One region of the Bacillus sp. P4_E1 genome, then DNA from elsewhere that is predicted to be linked to it. Evidence: riboswitches for the same ligand, from Rfam matches in the RefSeq annotation. Region 1 holds a riboswitch; the other holds the start of a gene.
The links. A riboswitch is a leader RNA that binds a small molecule or an ion and turns the genes downstream of it on or off. The one in region 1 is predicted to bind S-adenosylmethionine.
Positions count from the first base shown of each region.

Region 2: linked by a shared signal. The riboswitch ahead of AC1DS7_RS23625 (ABC transporter permease) and the one ahead of metI (cystathionine gamma-synthase/O-acetylhomoserine thiolyase) in region 1 are both predicted to bind S-adenosylmethionine.

Region 1 covers NZ_JBFUIV010000006.1:239,051-246,614, reverse strand. The annotation lists gene metH (methionine synthase) at 1-234, opposite strand, end outside; gene AC1DS7_RS11325 (bifunctional homocysteine S-methyltransferase/methylenetetrahydrofolate reductase) at 234-2,066, opposite strand; SAM riboswitch class I at 2,137-2,246, opposite strand; SAM riboswitch class I at 2,449-2,562, shown strand; gene metI (cystathionine gamma-synthase/O-acetylhomoserine thiolyase) at 2,652-3,764, shown strand; gene metC (cystathionine beta-lyase) at 3,761-4,924, shown strand; gene AC1DS7_RS11310 (ArsR/SmtB family transcription factor) at 5,420-5,710, shown strand; gene AC1DS7_RS11305 (class I SAM-dependent methyltransferase) at 5,861-6,973, opposite strand; gene AC1DS7_RS11300 (MBL fold metallo-hydrolase) at 6,983-7,564, opposite strand, start outside.
Region 2 covers NZ_JBFUIV010000021.1:61,666-69,229, forward strand. The annotation lists gene AC1DS7_RS23605 (peptide ABC transporter substrate-binding protein) at 1-1,312, opposite strand, end outside; gene AC1DS7_RS23610 (ABC transporter ATP-binding protein) at 1,326-2,099, opposite strand; gene AC1DS7_RS23615 (ABC transporter ATP-binding protein) at 2,096-3,106, opposite strand; gene AC1DS7_RS23620 (ABC transporter permease) at 3,063-4,067, opposite strand; gene AC1DS7_RS23625 (ABC transporter permease) at 4,084-5,001, opposite strand; SAM riboswitch class I at 5,139-5,244, opposite strand; gene AC1DS7_RS23630 (DUF3951 domain-containing protein) at 5,640-5,792, shown strand; gene AC1DS7_RS23635 (hypothetical protein) at 5,811-6,314, opposite strand; gene AC1DS7_RS23640 (multidrug effflux MFS transporter) at 6,565-7,564, opposite strand, start outside.

The DNA.
Region 1 (7,564 bases):
AATATTTGTTGCACCAAACGTATTCGTTTCAATAATATCTGCTCCAGCTTCAATGTAGACTTTATGAATATTTAAAATAACATCCGGTCTTGTTTTTACTAAATATTCATTACAACCTTCGTATTCTTCTCCTCCAAAATCTTCCGCTGTTAAGTCTTCTTGCTGGATCATCGTTCCCATTGCACCATCTAATATTAAAATTTCATGTTGTAATCTCTCTTCTATTCGTTTCATCAATTAATACCTTCTTTCACTTCTTGCTTTTCTCTCACATATTTCACGAGATGTTCTGTAATTTCATATTTTAAAAACGGTGTAATAAGATAAATACCGTTAAAGTATTTCATCGCCGCATCGATCAACTCTTGTGAAATACGAATCCCTTCCTCTATGGCTGCCTCTTTCGTTTCATGTCCATCCATTCTTTGTCTTATCTCTTCAGGAAGAGTAATACCCGGCACTTCAAAATGAAGAAAATCTGCGTTCCGCTTACTTACTAACGGCATAATTCCAATAAAGATAGGTTGTTCCAAATGCTTTGTCGCTTCATATACTTCTTCTATTAAAGCAACATCATATATCGGCTGCGTTAAGAAATATTCAGCACCAGCATCAATTTTTCGTTCCATTCGCTTGACCGCTGCTTTTAAATGCCTTACATGAGGATTGAATGCACCTCCAACAGAAAATCTTGTTGCCGGACCAATTGATTTCCCTAAAATAGAGCGTCCGTCGTTCATCTCTTTAATCATTTTAATGAGCTCTATCGATGACAAATCATATACAGAAGTTGCACCTGGGAAATCACCAACGCGCGCTGGATCACCAGTTAAAGCTAGCACTTCCTCCATACCTAATGCTGATAATCCAAGTAAGTGAGACTGTAGTCCAATGACGTTATGGTCTCTACACGTTAAATGCGTCAATACTGGAATATCATGCTTCGTTAATAATGCACCCATAGCCATATTCGAAACACGAGGAGATGCTAATGAATTATCTGCTAGAGTAATAGCATCCGCTCCAGCCCTTTTCAGTGCTCTTGCCCCTTCAAAAAAACGCTGCGTGTCTAACGTTTTCGGTGGATCTAATTCCACTACAACTGTCGTTTGTTTCTTTGCCTTTTCTGCTAGAGTAACATGAGCTCTCGAACGCTTCTCATGTGTATGGACCACTTTAGGCCTTTGAATCGTCTCCTTTGCTATTACAGGTGCAACATTTAGAGTAGCACGTTTCATTCCTTCAATATGTTCCGGGGTAGTACCACAACAACCACCTAATAAACGAATACCTTGTTCAATAAATTTCGGTGTCATTTCTTCAAAATACGCTGGACTTCCCTCATATACGTAACGCCCTTCCACATAATTCGGGAGACCTGCATTCGGATATGCTGATAAATAGCCATTTTGAGGAATCGATATCATTTTGAAAGCTTCCGTCATGTGAAGCGGGCCTAGTTGACAGTTCAACCCAACAACATTGGCACCGTAATCTAAAAGCTGTTTTAATATTTCATTGACATCATTCCCATTTTGAGTCGTACCTGCCTCATGTAACGCTAACTGAGCAACAATCGGAATATTCGTTTGTTTACGCAATACTTTAACCGCATGCAATAATTCAAATTCATCATAAAAAGTTTCTAATAGTAATCCATCAACCTGTTCTTCTAGTAAAGCACCTGCCTGCTCAAGTAACATAAATTCTCGCTCTATATCAGTCGTTGTAACAGCACCAATATGTTTCATACCTCCAATTGTCCCTAAAATTGCATTCCGATCTGTTACTGATGCTTTCGCAATATTCACTGCCGCTTTATTAATTTGGACAACTTGATTTTCTAGACCATACATGCGGAGTTTCGCTTCATTCGCACCATACGTATTCGTTTGAATAACATCTGCTCCAGCAGCTACATATTGTTTATGGATCGATATAATTAAGTCCGGATCAGACAAATTCAATTCTTCAAAACTACTTTGTAAACCATGCGAATGTAATAACGTTCCAACCGCACCATCACCTATTACAATTCCTTTTGATAATAAATCTAGTAATTTCACGAATCTCCCTCATTTCTATCAATATAAAAACCCCCTCTTCACTTTGAAGAGGGGGACATAATTGTTCCTCCTCTTATTATGCAAAACACACGTTTTGCAGGTTTTAGCACCGTTTCAAACATTTAGTTTGAAGGTTGCCGGGTTTCACAGGGCCTTTCCCTCCACCGCTCTCAATAAGAGTTTGTCTTTATTATTTTATTTATGTAGCTAAAAGGAAATACGTTCCCCTTTTAACAATGTTTGTTAATTTTTTATAAATTTAGCACGCACTAAAATAAAAGTCAATGACACTTGCGGAAAAATAAAAATTATTTAAAATAAAGTTGCAATTCAAATATCTTTTGTTGTAAAGTTAAAACCATAATAAAATTTCATACGAACATTCTTATCTAGAGAGGTAGAGGGACTGGCCCTTTGACGCCTCAGCAACCATTAACATTCATTCGTTAATAAGGTGCTAATTCCAGCAAATTGTGAAAGATTTGACAGATGAGAAGAAGACTCTATTCAATCCGAAAGCCTTCTTCTTAGAAGGCTTTTTTTATTTTCACTTAGTCGTTCACTTTAAAAAGGGGGAATTTTCACATGTCAACAATCGAAACAAAACTAGCACAAATCGGGAACCGTAGCGAAGCTACAACAGGAACGGTTAATCCACCTGTTTATTTCTCAACTGCTTATCGTCACGAAGGAATTGGTAAATCTACTGGATTTGACTATTCAAGAACTGGAAATCCGACTCGTGGCCTTTTAGAACAGGCAATTGCAGACTTAGAAAGCGGTGAGCAAGGGTATGCCTGTAGTTCAGGAATGGCGGCTGTTCTCCTTGTCCTTTCACTATTCCGTTCCGGAGATGAGCTTATCGTATCTGAAGACTTATACGGGGGAACATATCGTCTATTTTCCGAACATGAAGACAAGTGGAATATTCGATGTAGATACGTAGATACACAATCTATTAAACAAATTGAGCAAGCAATCACATCTCAAACGAAGGCTATTTTCATAGAAACACCGACTAATCCATTAATGCAAGTAACTGATATCGTAAGTGTAGCAAGTGTAGCGAAAAGGCACGGACTACTTCTTATTGTAGATAACACGTTCTATACGCCTTATATACAGCAACCATTAACAGAAGGTGCAAACATCGTCCTTCATAGCGCAACTAAATATTTAGGCGGTCATAACGATGTACTAAGCGGACTTGTCGTTGCGAAAGGGAAATCTCTTTGCGAGGAGCTTGCTCATTATCATAATGCCTCTGGTGCTGTCTTAAGCCCGTTTGATTCATGGCTATTAATTCGAGGCATGAAGACTTTAGCACTTCGCATGAAACAGCATGAAGAAAACGCTCATGCAATTGTTGCTTATTTAAATGATGAAGATGGTGTGACAGATGTATTTTATCCAGGAAGAGGTGGTATGATTTCATTTCGCCTTCAAGATGAAACTTGGATTAATCCTTTCTTACAATCTTTATCCTTAATTACATTTGCTGAAAGTCTTGGCGGTGTCGAAAGTTTAATGACTTATCCAGCAACGCAAACTCATGCCGATATTCCAGAAGATGTTCGAACAGCACGTGGTGTGTGTAATCGTCTTCTCCGTTTTTCAGTCGGCATCGAAAATAGCAACGACTTAATTCAAGACTTAAAGCAAGCAATTAAACTTGTAAAAGAAGGTGTAAGAATATGAGTTATTCCATAGATACGCTTTTACTGCATAATCAATACAAGCATGACTCACATACAGGAGCTGTTAACGTTCCCATCTATAACACATCAACATTCCATCAGTTTGATGTAGATGCTTTCGGAAAGTATGACTATAGTAGATCTGGAAATCCAACACGTGAAGCTCTTGAAGATATCATTGCTTTATTAGAAGGCGGGACAAAAGGATTTGCCTTTGCATCAGGCATTGCAGCCATTTCTACTGCATTTCTCCTTCTTTCACAAGGTGACCATGTTCTTATTTCAGAAGATGTATATGGAGGCACTTATCGAATTGTTACTGAAGTTCTCTCCCGTTATGGTGTTTCACATACATTTGTTGATATGACCAATGTGGAAGAAGTAAAAGAAAACATTAAACCAAATACGAAGCTCTTTTATGTAGAAACACCTTCTAACCCACTTTTAAAAGTGACAGATATTCGCGCTGTTTCTAATCTTGCAAAATCTATTGGTGCTCTTACTTTTGTTGATAATACATTTTTGACACCACTATTTCAAAAACCGCTTGATCTTGGCGCTGATGTCGTTCTTCATAGCGCTACAAAGTTTATTGCTGGTCATAGCGATGTCACCGCCGGATTAGCTGTCGTAAAAGATGAAGAACTCGCTCAAAAGCTCGGCTTTCTACAAAACGCTTTTGGTGCTATTTTAGGACCGCAAGATTGTTCTCTCGTGCTTCGCGGCATTAAAACATTGCATGTACGTCTCGAACATTCAGCTGCAGGTGCCAACAAAATCGCAAATTTTTTACAAGAGCACACTAAAGTTCAAAATGTCTATTATCCTGGCTTACAAACACATCTTGGATTTGACATTCAACAATCTCAAGCTACATCAGCCGGAGCTGTCCTATCTTTCACTTTACAATCAGAAGACGCACTCCGCCAATTTTTATCAAAAGTAAAATTACCTGTCTTCGCAGTTAGTTTAGGTGCTGTCGAATCGATTCTTTCCTACCCAGCTAAAATGTCACATGCAGCTTTATCACAGGAAGCACGTGATGAAAGAGGGATTTCCAATTCATTACTCCGTTTATCGGTTGGCCTTGAAAATGTTGACGATTTAATATCCGATTTTGAAAATGCCCTTTCTTATGTAGAAGAACCTGTAAATGCATAAAGGGAAGAAACGAAGCTGTGTACGAATAATAAAACTCTTCAAGAAATAAAATAGTTGTTTAAAAAGATGAACTCTAGAATAAATGACTGATGACTTGATTATTCTAAGATGTATCAGTTACATCCAAACATTTCATTATCATCATAATCAGCTTCTTTTCTTTTAACCTGTTATATATTCTATATATAACATTATAATTCCTTTGTCATATTATTTTAAAAATTTTGTATATTCATTTGAAAGAATAAGAAAATCATGATAAAATTGTGTTACGAATATATCTATATCTTTCAATTTTTGAAACGCATCAAAATTTTCACTCAAAAATGTCATTTTACAAAACTGTGCAAATTTATCTATTTTATTTACATCAGGGTCTCTTTTCTTACAATTTCTTTACTTTAGGACTTTTTTTCTGCAACAACTGTTTTCTTTTCTTTGATTTTTTGGTATGTATAGTATGGTATAACAGCTCACACGGAGGTGGAAAAGAACATGTTAGAAACCTTTCAAAAAGAAATAGAACTATATGAAAGCAATGCAGAATTATTGAAAGTGCTTGCTCATCCTGTTCGCTTATGTATTGTAAAGGGATTAATTGAACGTGGCCCAAGCAACGTTTCTACAATGTACACAGGCTTAAACATGCCACAATCTACAATTTCACAGCATTTAGCAAAGTTAAAAAGTGCTAAAATCGTTTCTAGTGAAAGAAAAGGATTGGAAATTTACTACAAAGTAGAAAACGAAACAATCATTCAACTCGTTCGCGTATTATTAGGTTAGGGACCTATAGACAGAGAAAAAGAGTGTATTCTATATTTTTCATCTCATATCTTTAATATAAATATATATCATGAGAGAAAATATATAATGCTACATAATTAAAAGTCGTATTAAAAAACAAGACACAGAAAATACTGTGTCTTGTTTTTTTCATATTGTTAAATATTGATTCAAAAGTAAATTCTTCATATCTTTTGTGTGTATAACAACATCGAAAGCATTACCTAATCCTCCGTTCAAAATCATAGAGCGAATAGCTCTATTTAGTTTTTGAGTTTCAGAAAAAGGGTTGGTATCTTGATGGCTAGCAAGCTGATCTAATATTCCTGCTGCTAACAAAAACTCTGATTGCTTCCTATGCCATATCGTATTAATTCCTTGTAGCTCAAAATTCATCTTCAACTCATCCCAATGAACATGCGTAGTAAGGTCCATTTCTCCTGGATATGCAAGAGGATTACGAATTAGCTTGTGCTTATAATATCCTCTTAAACTTCCTTCACGATGTGCAGGATGCATCCATTCTTCTTTTGTATATCCATAATCAACTGTAATACATATACCTTTCTGAAACCATTTCGCAATCTCTTCTATATACTCTTCCATTGCAATAGGCACTTCAAAGCGCTGCCCCTCAGCAATATGAATGTTATATTTCAATAAGTAACGACCGACTCTTTTCTCTATCGGTCTAAATACTTCTGTAAGGTTTCCCTCATCTGTATACGTGATACGTACTTCATACAAAATTCCATTTCTTTTCTCAACTATCTCAACAGGAAACGCATCAAATAATTCATTCGAAAAAATAATTCCTTCGAAAGACTCTCCCATTTCAATATAAGATGTATAATACGACACATTATCAAATAAGCAAAGCCTCTCCTGTTGTAGCCTTCTATGAAAAGGGCTCACTTCAATAATTGAATAGTTTAAATTGATAAAGGTTTCCGGAGATAATTGTTTCCATTCTTGTAAAACATCATAGGCAAACTTTCCTGTTCCCCCACCAATCTCACAAATATTTGGAAAAACTTCTCCCTTTTCAACAAGCCGAATAAAAAACTTAGCAAAAGTCTTCGCAAATACAGAAGATACATTGCTACTCGTAAAAAAATCTCCCTGTCTTCCAATTTTTTCACGTTCCCTCATATAATACCCATGTTCCTCTGCATATAATACGAGGTTCATATACGTACTATATGAAATCGAATGATCCTTTTCTTTTCCCATCCATTCTCTTAAATTGAGCTCCATCCCCATAATGACTCCTTATTGTAAAAATGGATTATTTTCTTTTTCAAATCCAATACTTGTTTCTGGACCGTGTCCACATAGTACTGCTGTTTCATCTGGTAATACAAATAGCTTCTCTTCAATACTTCCAATTAATTCAGCAAAACTTCCACCAGGTAAATCCGTTCTTCCAATACTCATTTGGAACAATACATCTCCAGAAAATACAGCATTCGCTTCTTTACTATAATAAGAGATACTTCCTGGAGAATGTCCTGGTGTCTCAAAAATTTCAAAACTAAAAGAACTGATCGTTAATGTACCCTCTTCGTCAATAATATGATCTGCTGGTTTTGCTGTAATACTGCGGTTCATCATAAAAATTTGCGAGCCATTCACAGTTGCATCACCTAACCAATTCGCTTCTTCTTTATGTACGTATACCGGAATATGAAAAGCGTCTCTCACGGCATCAACAGCACCAATATGATCGAAATGAGCATGTGTTAATAAAACCGCAAGTGGCTTTAACTGTGCTTCCTGTAAATATGTAACAAGTTTCTCTCCTTCATGACCAGGATCAAAAATAATACACTCATTTTGATCATTCGTTAAAAT
Region 2 (7,564 bases), on a different contig from region 1:
CCCATCCCATATAAGCTAATTGGAAATCACTTTGCTTATATGTGTCGATGTAACTCTTCCACTCTTTATTTTCTAATTTAATATCTACACCAAGATTTTTCTTAAACATTTCTTGCATTGCTTCTGCTACTTTTTTATGTTGTGTATCTGTAGTGAATTTTAATGTTACTTCAGGTAATGTAGACCAACCTTGCTCTTTCATGCCCTCTTCTAATAATTTTTTCGCTTCTGCTGAATCGAATTTTACGTAATCGCCTTTTTCTTTACGGAAATCACGACCACCTTGTGTTTTTGCCCCTTCTGGAACAAAAGCATATGCTTCTTGTGCATTATTTTTATACAGTTTTTCAACGATAAACTTACGATCAACCGCTAATGAAAATGCTTTACGTACTTTTGCATTTGTAAACGGCTCTTTTTCTACGTTAAACGAATAAATATAAGATGAGAATCCTGCAACACGCTTATATTCTTTGTTTCCTTTTTCTTTTTCAATCATCTCTTGTGGTAAGCTACTTAGCAAATCTAATTCTTTTGACTTGTACAATTGGTACGCTGTTTTAGAATCTGGAATAATACGAAACTCAATTTCTTTTAATGTTACCTTTTTATCATAGTATTCTTTATTTTTTTGTACTGTAATAGCTTGGTTATGCTTCCATTCTTTTAACGTGAATGGTCCGTTCGTAATTAACTCTTTTGGATCTGTTTTTAATTTATTATTATCATCAATTGATTTTTTAGATAATGGAATAAATAATGAACTTGCTAATTTTTGTTTAATAGAAGCAACTGGGTGCTCAAGTGTTACCTTTAATGTTTGAGGATCAACGACTTGAATACCAACTTGTCCTTCTTCACCTTTTCCAGTATTATATGCCTCTGCTCCTTTAATAAAATACATTTCTGTCGCATTCATAGAACCTGTTTTCGGGTTTAATAATCGCTTCCATGCGAACTCAAAATCATTTGCTGTAATAGAAGAGCCATCTGACCATTTAATATCTTTCTTTAAATGAATTGTATATTCAGTTCCATCCGCATTTACTTCTTCTTTCTCTGCCAATTCATTTTGATATTTCCCATCACTATCTTGCGTATATAAACTTGAAAACAACTGTCCAATTATGTAACCTGACGTGCTATCTGTCGCAATGGCAGAATCAAGCGTATACGGATCACTGCTAATATTCGTTACTAATCGATCCCCGTCTCCCTTACCAGCACTCGCCTTTTGCGTCTCTTTCTTACCGCAAGCGACAGAAGTAATTGCTAAAACAGTCATAATGACAAACAGTAAAAATTTCTTCATCCTACATTCTCCTTTAACCTGAAATTTTTGGTGTTGATGCTAATAATGTTTTTGTATAAGAATGTTGTGGATTACGGAATACTTCTTCCGTATTTCCAAATTCAACAAGTTCTCCTTTGTATAAGACAGCCACTTTTTCACATAAATAGTGAACCATCGGTAAATCATGTGCGATAAATAAATATGTATAGCCTTGTTCCTTTTGAATCTTTTGCAGCAAATGTACAATTTGGATTTGCAGTGAAACATCTAATGCTGAAATTGGTTCATCAAGGATTAATACTTCTGGCTCACATAATAGCGCTCTTGCAATGGCAATACGTTGACGTTGTCCACCGCTAAATTCGTGGGGATAACGATCAATATATCGTCTATCTAATCCAACACGCTCTAGTGCATCACCTGCGACTTTATCTTTCAATCCTTTATCGCCTAAACCGAATGAAATATAGCCTTCTGTTACAATATCGCGTACTTTCCAGCGCGGATTTAATGCAGCTGTGGAATCTTGAAAAATGAACTGTACTTTCTGCAAGAAATCCCGCTTATGAGCTGACTTCAGCTTGTGAACAACTTGACCGTTATAATCAATTTCACCAGACGTTGGACGCTCGATCCCAGCTATGAGCTTACCAAGTGTTGTCTTTCCAGAACCACTTTCTCCAATAATGCCAAGCGTTGTTCCTTTTGGGATAGAAAGTGATATACCTTTTAACGCTGCGATTTCTTTATTTTTACTTCCATACGTTTTCGTTACTTGCTTTACAGTAATTAAATCTGTCGTCATGAGGCATTCACCCTCTCTTTTGATTTCGCTTTATTATGCTCCAGAATATGCTGCCAGCAATGTGAACTATGCTCCTCAGAATATGTTGTTCTCTCTGGGAATCGATGAATACATTCTTTTATCGCTACAGGACAACGATTCACAAACGGGCATCCAAAACTATTTAACGTTTCAATTGAAGGTGTTGTTCCCTCAATTGCTCTAAGTACCTTTTCTGAATCATCCATATTCGGAATTGCTTGCAATAAACTTTTTGTGTAAGGGTGCTTAGGTGAGCCAATTACTTCTTGTATCGTTCCTTTTTCAACAACACGTCCCCCGTACATAACTACTACTCGGTCAGCTACTTCACGTACAAGTGCCAAATCATGTGTAATTAATAAAATACTCGTATTTTGTTTTTCCTTTCTTTCTTTTAACAACTCCATAATTTGCTTTTGAATCGTTACATCTAATGCTGTTGTAGGTTCATCTGCAATAACGAGCTTCGGGTGACAAGCAAATGCAATTGCTAAACAAATACGCTGCCTCATACCTCCGCTCAACTGATACGGGTATTGTTCAAAGCGTTTCTCTGCTTCATGTATCCCTAAATCATTTAGTAAGTTAATTGCAATTTCTTTTGCCTCTTTTTTCGATTTCTTTTCATGCTGCGCAATTACTTCTGTAATTTGTCTTCCAACCTTCATCGTCGGATTTAAAGATGAAAGCGGGTCTTGAAAGATAAAGGAAATATCTTTCCCGCGAATTTGATTCCATTCTGATTCTTGTAAATCCGTTAATTCCTTTGATTGGAAAGATATATTTCCATCATCAATATGAATCGATTCTTGATTTAAGCCGATAATTGATTGTGCTGTAACACTTTTCCCTGAACCACTTTCTCCGACAAGTGCAACTATTTCACCTTCGTTAATAGAAAAGGAAACATGCTTCACAATTGCTTGCTTACTATTCTCTTTTTCAACGGCCAACGTTACGTTTTCTAAAGATAAGATTTGTGCCATGTTTTTTCTCCTTTCGATTACGTTTTACGATTTTCGGATCAATCGCATCTTGCAAACCATCACCAATCGCATTAAATGCGAACATGATGAATGCAATCATGATTGCCGGGAAGAAAAGTTGCCACCACTCTCCGCTTAGTAATGTCCCGAGTGCATCGTTTGTCATCGTGCCCCAGCTCGCTGCTGGTGATTGTACTCCAAGTCCGATAAAACTTAAAAATGATTCTGAGAAAATAGCTGCTGGAATTGTGAATGATAAATTGACGATAATAATCCCTGTTAAGTTTGGAATTAAATGCCCATATATAATTTTCATATGAGATGTACCTAATCGCTCTGCTGCAATAACAAATTCTCTTTGTTTCAATGAAAGTACTTGCGCCCGAATGAGACGTGCCATGCCAATCCATCCCGTTAACGCAAGAGCTATAATAATTGTAAAAAGTCCTGGTTTCATAATGATTAATAGTAAAATAACAATCAGTAAATATGGGATACCGTATAACACTTCAATCCCTCTTATAATCCACTCATCAATTAACGTTCCAAGACGATTACGTCCTCTCACATATCCACTAAAGCCACCGATAAGTACACCAAGCCCTATATCAAGAGCTGCTGCTACCAATCCAACTGTTAATGAAATTTTCCCACCAGCCCAAGTACGCGCCCAAATATCTCTCCCTAAATCGTCTGTTCCGAACCAATGCTCACTACTAGGCGGTAAATTAGTTGCTTCTTTTACTTGTTCACTCGCAGTAAATGGCGTTAAACTTTCGCCAATAAGCGAGAAAACAATAATTAGTAATAACGTCACTGCCCCTAAAACTGCTATAGGGTTTGATATAAACTTGCGAAACACTTCCTTTTTCCGGCTAATCGTTTGCTGATCTTTATTTATCGTTAATTCTTTTTTCTCTTCATTCGTTAATAACTGGTCATTAATTTCATAAGCCCCCATTTAAACATCACCCTCCTTACGTAATAGAACGAATGCGCGGATCAACAATACGATGAATGATATCTGTAATAAAAATACATACAATTAATAGCGCACTATAGAAAATGGTTGTTCCCATAATCACCGGATAATCTCGGTTGAAAATACTGTCTACAAAATATTTTCCTAAACCAGGAATTGAAAAGATTTTTTCAATAACGAAAGTCCCTGTTAAAAGTCCAGCCATTAATGGGCCAACAAATGTAAGTACCGGAACAATCGCATTTCGAAGAGCATGTCTTATAATGATTTTCTTAATTGGTATACCTTTCGCTCTCGCTAGCTTAATATAATCACTCTGCAACACTTCAATCATATTAGAGCGAACAAATCTTGTAATAACTGCGATTGGTCCTAACGCTAATGCGAAGGAGGGTAATACAGTATGCTCAAATGTTCCCCAAGACGCCACTGGTAGTAATTCAAATTGTATGGCGAATACTTGTATAAATAGTGGTGCTAAAATAAAACTAGGAATAGAAATACCGAGAATCGCAAGCAAGCTCACACTATAATCAATCACTTTCCCATGATATAGCGCGGCAAATGTACCTGCGGCAATTCCGACTAACAATGAAATAACAAGTGCTTGTAAACCAATAATTGCTGATGGTCCAAAACCAGTTGTTATAATTTCCGATACACCTTGACCTGTCGATTGAACAGATTCGCCAAAATCAAAATGAACTACCCCATCCAAATAAGCAACATACTGATTCCATAACGGTTCATCAAGGTGATACTTCGCTCTCATGTTTTGTATTACTTCTTCAGGAAAGATTTTCGCATCTGATGAAAACGGATCACCTGGAATAATATGCATAATTAAAAATGTTACTGTCGTAATGACCCATAGCGTGAATACCATAACCGATAGTTTTTTAATAACATACACTTCAATAACCCCCTAAACAAATGAATTTACTTTGTTTTATTGACATATTTGTTGCCATTACTCCTTCTCTACTTCTTAAAACACAAAAAGCCTTGATCTTAAAAAATAAGATCAAGGCTTAATAAACGAAGGCCCATCACTTATCTTTCAAGACTTGCTTGCTGGAATTAGCACGGTGTTCCTGTTACAGAACCCGCTGCTGAGGTGTCATAGGGCCAGTCCCTCTACCTCTCTGGATAAGTAAATTGCTATATTATTATTTGGTTCAAATTGTATATTTTGAATTATAATTCTGAAAAAATGAAAAGTCAATCAAATTGGATATATTTAGAAAAATCAGTTTTCTATTATATTAGTTATTGAAATTACAATCTTTCGCTTATAATAAAAAGAAATTGTATTAAAGGAGTTATAAGATGGATCCACTACTTCTGGCTACTATAGGATTGCCATTAACAATCGTAATACTTGTACTTGTCATCATCGGCTTCTATAAAGTGAAACTTTAATCAGTAGGGGTTTTGTTCATCCCCCACTGATTATCAGCCCTCACCAATCGGGCTTTTACGGGCAGTTGATCCCCTACCTAACTTCTTTGCTTTCACTGAACTTTGAGGTGGGGGTCTTACTGCCCGTTAATGCGGGATAAACTCTTCATTAAAAAGAAAAGCATCACTTCTTTTTACACTCCATTCGATAATATTACTGGACAAACAATTTCAGAATTTCACGAAGAACAGAAGATATTAGTATCCGAGGATGAAGACGGAGATGGTAAAAAGAAAAAATAACCTTGCGCATGCGCAAGGTTATTTTTTCGCCTCTGTTTGAAAGCGTTTATAGTATGTCGATGCTGTTGAAAAATTAACTTCTATATCACGAATCAACGATGAATCTTCTTCTTTAGCTAACTTCTGTAATTTTTTCATCGCTTGTTCTGCTTCATTTAAGAAACCAACATATAGTTCATGTTCATCCTCTTTCGACTTCGGCACACGAATTTCTTTACGCATATGATCAATATCTTCTAACATGCCCGTTGTTACCGTTCGCACGTCTTCTTTATATTTAGCACTAGTTATTTCCTTACCGCCCTTTTCTTTTGCCACTTCAAATAACTGTAGTGCTTTATTAATTTCTTTATTCATTTTCATATCGTATTTTTCATGTACTGCACGGTATTCTTTCATCTCTTCTGTTTGCTCAGTAGATTGCTCTACCTTTTCTTTCGGTTCTTTCGTATCTTTATTTCCATTACACCCTGCTAGAAGGAGCATACTTCCCATTACAGCAATACCCAAAACCTTCTTCATCTCTTCTTCTCCTTTTATCTACAGCTATTACTCATTATAGTTTCTTTTATCTCCACTTGTTATTATACCGAGAACACCCTACTTTTTACACTTAAGACGAAATCTTAATATACACACCAACATTTTTGTCACAGTATCGTCACTTTATGCAAATAACTTTTGCATCACCTTACAACAATGTATAAGTTATTTCAAAGAAATGAAAAAAGAGCTGATTCAACACATATTTGAATCAGCTCTTTTTTATAAATTAAGCCTCTAAATTTTGTCTTTGTTGCAGTTCAAACTGCTTTTCACTTCTTCTGGCCATAAATAGATAACATAATACAGCACCAATTTCACAAAGAGCTATCACAACCCCCATCGGTAATGCGGTATTGCTTCCGCCAATACCTACTAATGGTGCAACAAGTGCTCCTGAAATGAACTGTAATAATCCTAATAAGGCCGATGCTGTTCCTGCAGCTTGTTTCTGATTTCTCATCGCTAACGAGAAACCAGTTGTTGATACAACCCCGACACTTGATACAACAAGGAATAACGAGCATAAAACACCAATTAAACCTATTCCTAGTAAGATTGTCAGTAATAAAGATAGACCACCAATAGCTGCAATAATAATACCGGAAACGAATAACGTTTTCTCATTCACTTTCCCTGCTAAACGGCCCGTAACCTGACTAGCAATAATAATACCGATACCGTTAATCGCAAAGAATAAGCTAAATTGCTGTGGTGATGCTCCGTATATGTTCTGCAACACAAACGGTGAACCAGAAATATAAGCAAACATTGCAGCTGTTACTAATCCTTGCGACAGTGCATACCCCATAAATAAACGATCTTTCAGAAGCTTTCCGTATGTTGCAAGCGTTCCTGATAATCCACCTGTCTCTCTTTCTTCAGGAGGTAATGTTTCACGTAATACGAAAGTAGCTGATATTAGCATGAATACACTAATTGCTCCAAGAACGATAAAAACGCCGCGCCATGATGTGAACTGTAATAATTGCCCTCCAATAATCGGTGCCAAAATAGGCGCTGCTCCGTTTACTAACATAAGCAGTGAGAAAAACTTCGTCATTTCAGAACCTGAATACATATCACGTACCATTGCACGTGATATAACGATACCAGCAGATCCTGAAGCACCTTGTAAGAAACGTAAAAGCACTAAACTCCAAATCGATGGTGCAACAGCACAAAGTAAAGAAGAAGCAACATAAATAATAAGAGCGATAATAAGAGGT